2 regions of the Streptomyces albofaciens JCM 4342 genome follow, and region 1 is predicted to be linked to the other one. Evidence: riboswitches for the same ligand, from Rfam matches in the RefSeq annotation. Region 1 holds a riboswitch; the other holds the start of a gene.
The links. Region 1 has a riboswitch for glycine ahead of gcvT (glycine cleavage system aminomethyltransferase GcvT). Riboswitches for the same ligand answer to the same signal wherever they lie in the genome.

Region 1 (4,532 bases):
GCCCGCCTCGGTCACGTCGGACTGCGTCAGGCGCTCGGCGAGGATGCGGGCGCCCTCCAGCGTGCGCTGCTGGCGCTCCTTGAACTCCTCGCTCGCCGCGACCTTGAAGGACACCGCCTTCGCCGCGATCACGTGCTCCAGCGGACCGCCCTGCTGACCCGGGAAGACCGCCGAGTTGATCTTCTTGGCGAGTTCCTGGGTGGACAGGATCACACCACCGCGCGGACCGCCGAGGGTCTTGTGCGTGGTGGTGGTCACGACGTGGGCGTGCGGCACCGGGTTCGGGTGCAGCCCGGCCGCGACCAGACCCGCGAAGTGCGCCATGTCGACCATCAGGTACGCGCCGACCTCGTCGGCGATCCGGCGGAACGCCGCGAAGTCCAGCCGGCGCGGGTACGCCGACCAGCCGGCCACGATCAGCTGCGGACGGGTCTCCTTGGCCAGCCGCTCGACCTCGGCCATGTCGACCTGGCCGGTCTCGTCGTCCACGTGGTAGGGCACCACGTTGTAGAGCTTGCCGGAGAAGTTGATCTTCATGCCGTGGGTCAGGTGCCCGCCGTGCGCGAGGTTCAGACCCATGATCGTGTCGCCCGGCTTGAGCAGCGCGAACATCGCGGCGGCGTTGGCCTGCGCGCCGGAGTGCGGCTGCACGTTGGCGGCCTCGGCGCCGAACAGCGCCTTGATGCGGTCGATGGCGATCCGCTCGACCACGTCGACGTGCTCGCAGCCGCCGTAGTAGCGGCGGCCGGGGTAGCCCTCGGCGTACTTGTTGGTGAGGACCGAGCCCTGGGCCTCCATGACGGCGGCCGGGGCGAAGTTCTCCGACGCGATCATTTCGAGGGTGGACTGCTGACGGTGGAGCTCGGCGTCGACGGCGGCGGCGACGTCCGGGTCGAGCTCGTGGAGGGAGCTGTTCAGAAGCGACATGACTCTTCCTGGGGTTCGCGGGGCGCACGGCCCCGCCAGGCGGCGGGTGGGCGGGTCAGCCGGTGAAGGCGGTGTACTCGTCGGCCGAGAGCAGGTCGTCCGGCTCGCCGCTGACCTTCACCTTGAACAGCCAGCCGCCCTCGAAGGGGGCGGTGTTCACCAGCGAGGGGTCGGTGACGACGTCCTCGTTGATCTCCGTGACCTCGCCGTCGACGGGGGAGTAGAGATCGCTGACGGACTTGGTCGACTCCAGCTCACCGCAGGTCTCGCCCGCCGTGACCGTGGCACCGACCTCAGGGAGCTGCACGAAGACGACGTCGCCGAGCGCGTTGGCGGCGTGCTCGGTGATGCCGATCGTCGAGACGCCCTCCTCGGCGGCCGACAGCCACTCGTGCTCCTTGCTGTAGCGCAGCTGCTGGGGGTTGTTCATGTCTTGATTCTCCTGGATGCGGTGGCGTGCTCGGTGCAAGGGTCTTGACAGATGAGACGGAGGCGCGGCCGGGACAGGGGCGCGCGCGTCACTTCTGGCGCTTGTAGAAGGGCAGCGCCACGACCTCGTAGGGCTCATGGGTGCCACGGATGTCCACCGCCACACCGGCGGTGCCGGGCGCGGCGTGCGCGGCGTCCACGTACGCCATCGCGACGGGCTTGCCCAGGGTGGGGGAGGGGGCACCGGAGGTGACCTCGCCGATCACGGCGCCGTCCGGGCCCACGACCGGATACCCGGCGCGCGGGATGCGGCGGCCCTCGGCGATCAGCCCGACCAGCTTGCGCGGCGGGTTGGCCGCGGCCCGGTCCCGGGCCGCCTCCAGGGCGGCGCGGCCCACGAAGTCGCCGCCGTTCGTCGTCTTCTCGAACTTCACGACCCGGCCCAGGCCCGCGTCGAACGGGGTGGTGTCCGTGGTCAGCTCGTGCCCGTACAGCGGCATGCCCGCCTCCAGGCGCAGGGTGTCCCGGCAGGACAGGCCGCACGGCACCAGGCCCGCGTCCTTGCCCGCCGCGGTGAGCGCCTCCCAGAGGGCGGGCGCGTCGGCCGGGCGGACGAACAGCTCGAAGCCGTCCTCGCCGGTGTAGCCCGTACGGGCGATCAGTGCGTCCACGCCCGCGACGGTGCCGGGCAGCCCGGCGTAGTACTTCAGGCTGTCCAGGTCGGCGTCGGTCACCGATTTCAGGATGCCGGGGGACTCCGGGCCCTGGACGGCGAGCAGCGCGTACGCGTCCCGGTCGTCGCGCACCTCGGCGTCGAAGCCGTCCGCCCGCTCGGTGAGGGCGTCCAGCACGACCTGGGCGTTGGCGGCGTTGGCGACGACCATGTACGCGGTCTCGGCGAGGCGGTAGACGATCAGGTCGTCCAGGATGCCGCCCTCGGCGTCGCAGATCATCGTGTAGCGGGCGCGGCCGACGGCCACGCCGCCGATGTTGCCGACCAGCGCGAAGTCCAGCAGATCGGCGGCGCGCGGTCCGGTGACGGTGATCTCGCCCATGTGGGAGAGGTCGAAGAGACCGGCGCGGGTCCGCACGGCGACGTGCTCGTCACGCTCGCTGCCGTAGCGCAGCGGCATGTCCCAGCCGGCGAAGTCGGTCATGGTCGCGCCGAGGGCACGATGGGTGGCGTCCAGCGCGGTCCGGCGGGGGGCTTGGGTCATGGTGGTGGCTCCCGGGCATGGGTGACAGGACGGTCTCCCCATCTGTCATCGGAACCTGAGAGGTTCACCGGAAGGCCGTCACCGGCCCCGGTTTGCACCTTGGGTGGAGCCACACCACGGCGGCCCGCTTTTCAGATCTGCCTCGCCCGCGCGGTATCGGGGCCTGAGAGATTCAAGGGAGGACTTGCTCCTTCGGCGCCCCGCCGTGGCGGCCGGGGACTCTCCCGCGCGGATTCAAGCGGCCGGTATGCAGTTGGCTGAGCGTGGCACCCGTACGGCGACGCGCGCGCGAAGGCGCGGTCCCGCACTCGGCGGGCACATCATCGCACGGGATCGCCGGATACAGGAGCCCTGGTCGTACCGGTGTTCGCGGGGGTGTCACGACAGTGTCCTGGGACGGTACTGATCGGGGGATTCCCTTGAAGCGCATTACCTTTTCTTGACACTCTGCGGGTACGGGGACGACACCGGACCGGGAGGGGATCACGGTGCACAGGCAGGCGGCGCTCGCGACAAGTCCGGGAGGCGCGCCCCCGGGCCGTGTCCCGGAGCCGACGGGAGCCGTCCCGGAGCCCCGGCGGCTGCCGCTCGGGGTGGTGCGTCCCGGCCGGACGCGGGGCGCGGCGGCGGACGTCGTCGACCTCAGGGGCCGGCCCGACCCGTACGGGACGGCCGAGCTGCACTTCGCGACCGGTGACATCGTGGTGGTCTCCGGCCTGCCGGGCAGCGGCAAGAGCACGCTCATGCTCCGGGTGGTGCCCGCCCTCGACGGGCAGGGCGCCGCCGTGCACCGCGTCGACTCCCAGGACGTGCGGGAGCGCTGGGAACGCGGCAGGCTGCGCCGGCTGCCGTACGCGCTCTACCGGCCGCTGGTCCGCGCCTCCCACTATCTCGGGCTGCGGCGGGCGCTGCGTTCCGGCGGCAGCGTGGTGGTGCACGACTGCGGCACGCTCGCGTGGGTGCGCCGCTGGCTCGCGCGCGAGGCCCGGCGCGGCGGGCGCGGGCTGCACCTGATGCTGCTGGACGTGCCGCCCGAGGTCGCGCTCTCCGGCCAGCGCTCGCGCGGGCGCGGCGTCTCCGGCTACGCCTTCGCCCGGCACCGGCGCGCGGTGCGGCGCCTGACCGCCCGCGCCCGCGCGGCCCGGCTCCCCGCGGGCTTCACCTCGGCCGTCCTGCTGGACCGCCCGGCGGCGGGCGCCCTGCGCCGGATCGGCTTCGAGTGAGGGTCATGCCGGTTTCCTGACGGTATGCCTGCTTTGTTCGGTTGCGCCGGAGTGCTGACGGGCCGTACGGCTGACGGGCCGTACGGAATGTTCCGTACGGCCCGTCAGACCCGTCCTAACCGTGGCATATCTCCCGCATCCGCGCCTCCTCTGGATGCTAGGTGCCGGGCCGATTCAGAGGCCCAGGGCCTTGATGAGCACCGTGGGCAGTGACAGCACCGAGTTGAGCAGCGAGCCGGTGCCCTGCTGCTGCGGGGCCTCGGCGGGCTGCTGCTGGGGCGCTTCCGCGGCGGGCTGCTGCCGGGGTGCTTCCGCTGCGGGCTGCTGCGGTGCGTCGCCGGGGCGCTGCTCCCCGTCGGCGGGCTGCTGCCGCGGTGCCTCGGCCGCGGGCGGCCGCGGGTCGCTGGTCGGCGCCTTCGGCTGGGCGGCGGGCTGCTCGTCCGTCTCGTACTCGTCGGCCGCCTGGCCCGCCGGCTGGGGGATCGGCCGGTTCGCGGGCTGCGCGGCGGGCCCGTCGGCCGGCTGCTGCCGCAGGTCGCCGACCAGCTTGTCCACGCCCAGGATCTTGAAGATGTCCACCACCGACCGGGAGACCGACTCGGTCAGCTGCCCGGTCCTGGTCGCGGGGTCGGTGGGCTCCTCCGGCGACGGGGCCCGACGGCCGGTCAGCTCGTCGATCTTCACGCGCAGGTCCTGCGACACCAGCCCGAGCCGTACGGTGTCGGCGGACGTCGCG
Region 2 (4,532 bases), on a different contig from region 1:
GTACGCCCAGGAGATGGGCAGGATGCCGGCGGAGCCCCACGGCGCCGCGGAGATGGGGCCGACGCCCGTCTCCGGGCCCGCGGTGGGCTGCAGCGGGTGGTTGGGCAGGTACGGCGCCAGGTGGGCGCGGACGCCGACCGGGCCGACGCCGGGACCGCCGCCGCCGTGCGGGATGCAGAAGGTCTTGTGCAGGTTCAGGTGCGAGACGTCACCGCCGAACTTGCCCGGCTCGGCGAGCCCGACCAGCGCGTTCAGGTTGGCGCCGTCCACGTACACCTGGCCGCCCGCGTCGTGCACCGCCGCGCAGATCTGGGTGATGTGCTCCTCGAACACGCCGTGCGTGGACGGGTAGGTGACCATCAGCACCGCGAGCTGGTCACGGTACTGCTCGATCTTGGCGTGCAGGTCGTCCGCGTCCACCTCGCCGTCCGCGCCGGTCTTGACGACGACGACCTTCATGCCGGCCATCACGGCGCTGGCGGCGTTGGTGCCGTGCGCCGAGGAGGGGATGAGGCAGACGGTGCGCTGCTCGTCACCGTTGGCGCGGTGGTAGGCCCGTACGGCCAGCAGCCCGGCCAGTTCGCCCTGCGAGCCGGCGTTCGGCTGGATGGAGACCTTGTCGTAGCCGGTGACCGTGGCCAGCCGCTCCTCCAGCTCCGCGATCAGGGTGAGGTAGCCCTGCGCCTGCTCGACCGGCGCGAACGGGTGCAGCTGCCCGAACTCGGGCCAGGTGACCGGCTCCATCTCGGTCGTCGCGTTCAGCTTCATGGTGCAGGAGCCGAGCGGGATCATGCCCCGGTCCAGTGCGTAGTCCTTGTCCGACAGGCGGCGCAGGTAGCGCAGCATGGCGGTCTCGGAGCGGTGCTGGTGGAAGACCGGGTGCGTCAGGTACGCGTCGCCGCGCAGCAGCTCCTGCGGCAGCGCGTCGGCCACGGCCGCGTCGAGCCGCTCGATGTCGGCCCGGACGCCGAAGGCGCTCCACACCGCGTGCACCTGAGCGCGCCCGGTGGTCTCGTCGCAGGCGACGCCCACCAGGTCCGCGTCGACCAGGCGGAGGTTGACGCCGGCCTCGCGGGCCGCGGCGACCACCTCGGCGGCCCGGCCCGGCACCCGTACGGTCAGCGTGTCGAAGTACGCGCCGTGCACCACCTCGACGCCGCCGGCCCGCAGGCCCTCGGCCAGGATGGCGGCGTAGCGGTGGGTACGGCGCGCGATGGCGGCGAGCCCGTCGGGGCCGTGGTAGACGGCGTACATGCCCGCCATCACCGCGAGCAGCACCTGTGCGGTGCAGATGTTGCTGGTGGCCTTCTCCCGGCGGATGTGCTGCTCGCGCGTCTGGAGGGCGAGGCGGTACGCCTTGTTGCCGTCCGCGTCCACCGAGACGCCCACCAGGCGGCCGGGCAGGCTGCGGGCGAACTTCTCCCGTACGGCCATGAAACCGGCGTGCGGGCCGCCGAAGCCCATCGGCACGCCGAACCGCTGGGTGGTGCCCACGGCGATGTCCGCGCCCAGCTCACCCGGCGAGGTCAGCAGGGTCAGCGCCAGCAGATCGGCGGCGACGGTGACGATCGCGCCCAGCTCGTGCGCCCGCTCGATCACCGCGCGGGGGTCGCGTACGGCACCGGACGCGCCGGGGTACTGGAGCAGCACGCCGAAGACACCGCGCTCGGCCACCTCCGCCGGTATGCCGTCGGACAGGTCGGCCACCACGACCTCGACGCCGGTCGGCTCGGCGCGGGTCTCGATCACGGCGATGGTCTGCGGCAGGCAGTCGGCGTCGACCAGGAAGACGCCCTCCTTGACCTTGCCCACCCGTCGCGCGAGAGCCATCGCCTCGGCGGCGGCCGTGCCCTCGTCCAGCAGCGAGGCGCCGGAGGTCGGCAGCCCGGTCAGGTCGGCGACCATGGTCTGGAAGTTGAGCAGCGCCTCCAGGCGGCCCTGCGAGATCTCCGGCTGGTAGGGGGTGTAGGCCGTGTACCAGGCGGGGTTCTCCATCACGTTGCGCAGGATCACCGGCGGGGTGAACGTGCCGTGGTAGCCGAGGCCGATCATCGGGGCGAGCACCTGGTTACGGTCCGCCAGCGCCCGCAGCTCGGCCAGCACCTCGGCCTCGGTACGGCCCTGGGGCAGCCCCAGCGCCTCCGCGCTCTTGATCACATCCGGTACGGCGGCCGCGGTGAGCTCGTCCAGCGATCCGAACCCGACCTGCGCGAGCATCTTGGCCTGGTCCTCCGGACCGGGACCGATGTGCCGCTGCTCGAACGGGGTACCGCGTTCCAGCTCGGTCAAGGAGATGCGGTTGGTGGTCATCTGCGGGGGCCTCCTGGTCGTTTCGACCTCTGCGGGGCACCACGGCGCTGGTGCCCGGACGGCCTCCCCCTCTGTCATCGCAACCTGAGAGCTTCACCGGTTCCGCGCGCGGGACCGGCTTTCACCGTCGGTGAGGAGGGGTTCCGGCGCTGTGCCCGTCCGTGGCCCGCCCTGCTTTCCAGAGTGACCTCGTCCATGCGGTACATGAGCCTGAGAGATTCCGGGGAGGAGTTGCTCCTTCGGCGCCTCCGCCATGATCGGCGAAGGACTCTCCCGCATGGGGTCGACAGCCGTTCGCCAGCCTACCAGCGCGGCGAACGGGCGTTCCTTCGAGTGGCCGGGGCATGAAATGTGCCGTTTGGTAGTTGTCACAAGGCAGTTGCGACCACTTGGAGGGACCGTGCAGACCGATATCGATCCCCGCAGCTTGATCGGCCGCAAGGCGTTCGACAAGAACGGAACCAAGATCGGCACCGTCGACGAGGTGTACCTCGACGACGCGACCGGAGAACCGGAATGGGCGGCCGTACGCACCGGGATCTTCAGCCGGGACGCGTTCGTGCCCCTGGAGCCCAGCGACCTGGTCGACGAGGCGCTGCACGTCCCCTACGACCGCAAGCTGATCAGGGATGCGCCGGACTTCGGGGTGGGCCGCCACCTCTCGCCGGAGCAGGAACTACAGCTCTACCACCACTACCGGCTGGACATCCCGGCCCCCGACTCCGTCTCCGGGCCCGTCCCCGGCTCGGACGCCGCGCGGGCCGACACGGAATTCGGGAGAGTGGCGGGGTCGGAGGACTGAGGGACCGGGGACTGGGGGGCGGGTGGCCGGGCGCTCGGACCACCGGGGCCGCCGGATCCCTCGGGCTCGCCGCCCGGCGGACCGCCCACCAGCGGCAGCGGATCACCGGGGCGCAGCGCCGGGTCGTCGACGGGGAAGGTGCGCACCCGGCCGGGCCCGGACCACGGCTGCTCGAACCGTACGGTCACCCGGCCGACGCCGCTGCCCTGCACCCAGCCGGCGCCGTGCTCGTCATGGACCACATCGAGCCCGGGGAGCCAGCGCCGGGGCCGCTCGGGCTCGTCGGCCGCCTCCCGGGCCGCCTCCGCCGCCACCCGGCGCTCCCGCTCGGCCGCCTCCTCGGCCGCCGCCTTCTCCGTCGCCAGCTGGGCGAACAGGTCCTCCTGGGTGAAGTCGGCGAGCCCGGTCACGCCCACGCCCAGCAGCCGCACGCCGCCCGTCGTGTCCACCAGGTCCAGCAGCCGGGCCGCCGCCTCCCGCACCACACCCGGGTCGTCGGTGGGCCCGCGCAGCGTCTCCGACCTGGTCAGCGTCGAGAAGTCGTAGTTGCGCACCTTGATCACCACGGTCCGGCCGGAGCGCCCGGCCGCCCGCAGCCGCTCCACGCACCGGTCCGCCAGCCGCATCACCTCGGACCGCACCCGCGTCCGGTCGGTCAGGTCCACGTCGAAGGTGTCCTCGACCGATATGGACTTCGCGTCCCGCTCGGCCACCACGGGCCGCTCGTCGCGGCCCAGCGCCATGGCGTACAGCCCGGTGCCGTGCGCCTTGCCCAGGAGGCGCACCAGCTCCGCCTCGCCCGCCTCCGCCGTCTCGGCGACCGTGTGGATGCCCGCCCGGCGCAGTGTCTCGGCCGTGGCCGGGCCGACGCCGGGCAGCGTACGCACCGTCATCGGGCCCAGCAGCTCCCGCTCCGACCCCGGCGCGATGACCACCAGGCCGTCCGGCTTGGCCTGCTCGGACGCGATCTTGGCCAGCATCTTGGCCCCGGCCAGCCCCACCGAACCGGTCAGCCCCGTCGTCCGCCGGATGTCCCGCCGCAGCCGCTCCCCCACGGCCCGTACGGCCGCCGTGTCGGCCGCGATGCCGCCCGCCTCCAGGTCCACGAAGGCCTCGTCCAGGCTGAGCGGCTCCACCAGCGGCGACAGCGCGTGGAGCAGTTCCATGACCTGGTCGCTCACCTGGCGGTACAGGGTGAAGCGCGGGGTCAGATACGCCGCGTTCGGGCACAGGCGGCGGGCCTGGGCCGTCGGCATGGCCGAGCGCACCCCGAAGACCCGGGCCTCGTACGACGCCGTGGAGACCACGCCGCGCGGGCCGATCCCGCCGACCACCACGGGTTTCCCGCGCAGGCTCGGCTTCGCCGCCTGTTCGGCGGACGCATAGAACGCATCCATGTCCAGATGCAGGATCGTCGGCG

Region 2: it holds a riboswitch for glycine, as region 1 does, so the genes downstream of both, gcvP (aminomethyl-transferring glycine dehydrogenase) here and gcvT (glycine cleavage system aminomethyltransferase GcvT) in region 1, are expected to answer to the same signal.

The regions. Positions count from the first base shown of each region.
Region 1 covers NZ_PDCM01000002.1:2,821,897-2,826,428, reverse strand. Annotated here, with positions in the region: gene glyA (serine hydroxymethyltransferase) at 1-927, opposite strand, end outside; gene gcvH (glycine cleavage system protein GcvH) at 983-1,357, opposite strand; gene gcvT (glycine cleavage system aminomethyltransferase GcvT) at 1,446-2,573, opposite strand; glycine riboswitch at 2,606-2,714, opposite strand; glycine riboswitch at 2,715-2,810, opposite strand; gene CP973_RS32180 (AAA family ATPase) at 3,062-3,796, shown strand; gene CP973_RS32175 (PspC-like choline-binding domain-containing protein) at 3,971-4,532, opposite strand, start outside.
Region 2 covers NZ_PDCM01000001.1:3,699,931-3,704,462, reverse strand. Annotated here, with positions in the region: gene gcvP (aminomethyl-transferring glycine dehydrogenase) at 1-2,310, opposite strand, end outside; glycine riboswitch at 2,499-2,596, opposite strand; gene CP973_RS16640 (PRC-barrel domain-containing protein) at 2,711-3,112, shown strand; gene CP973_RS16635 (DNA polymerase IV) at 3,004-4,532, opposite strand, start outside.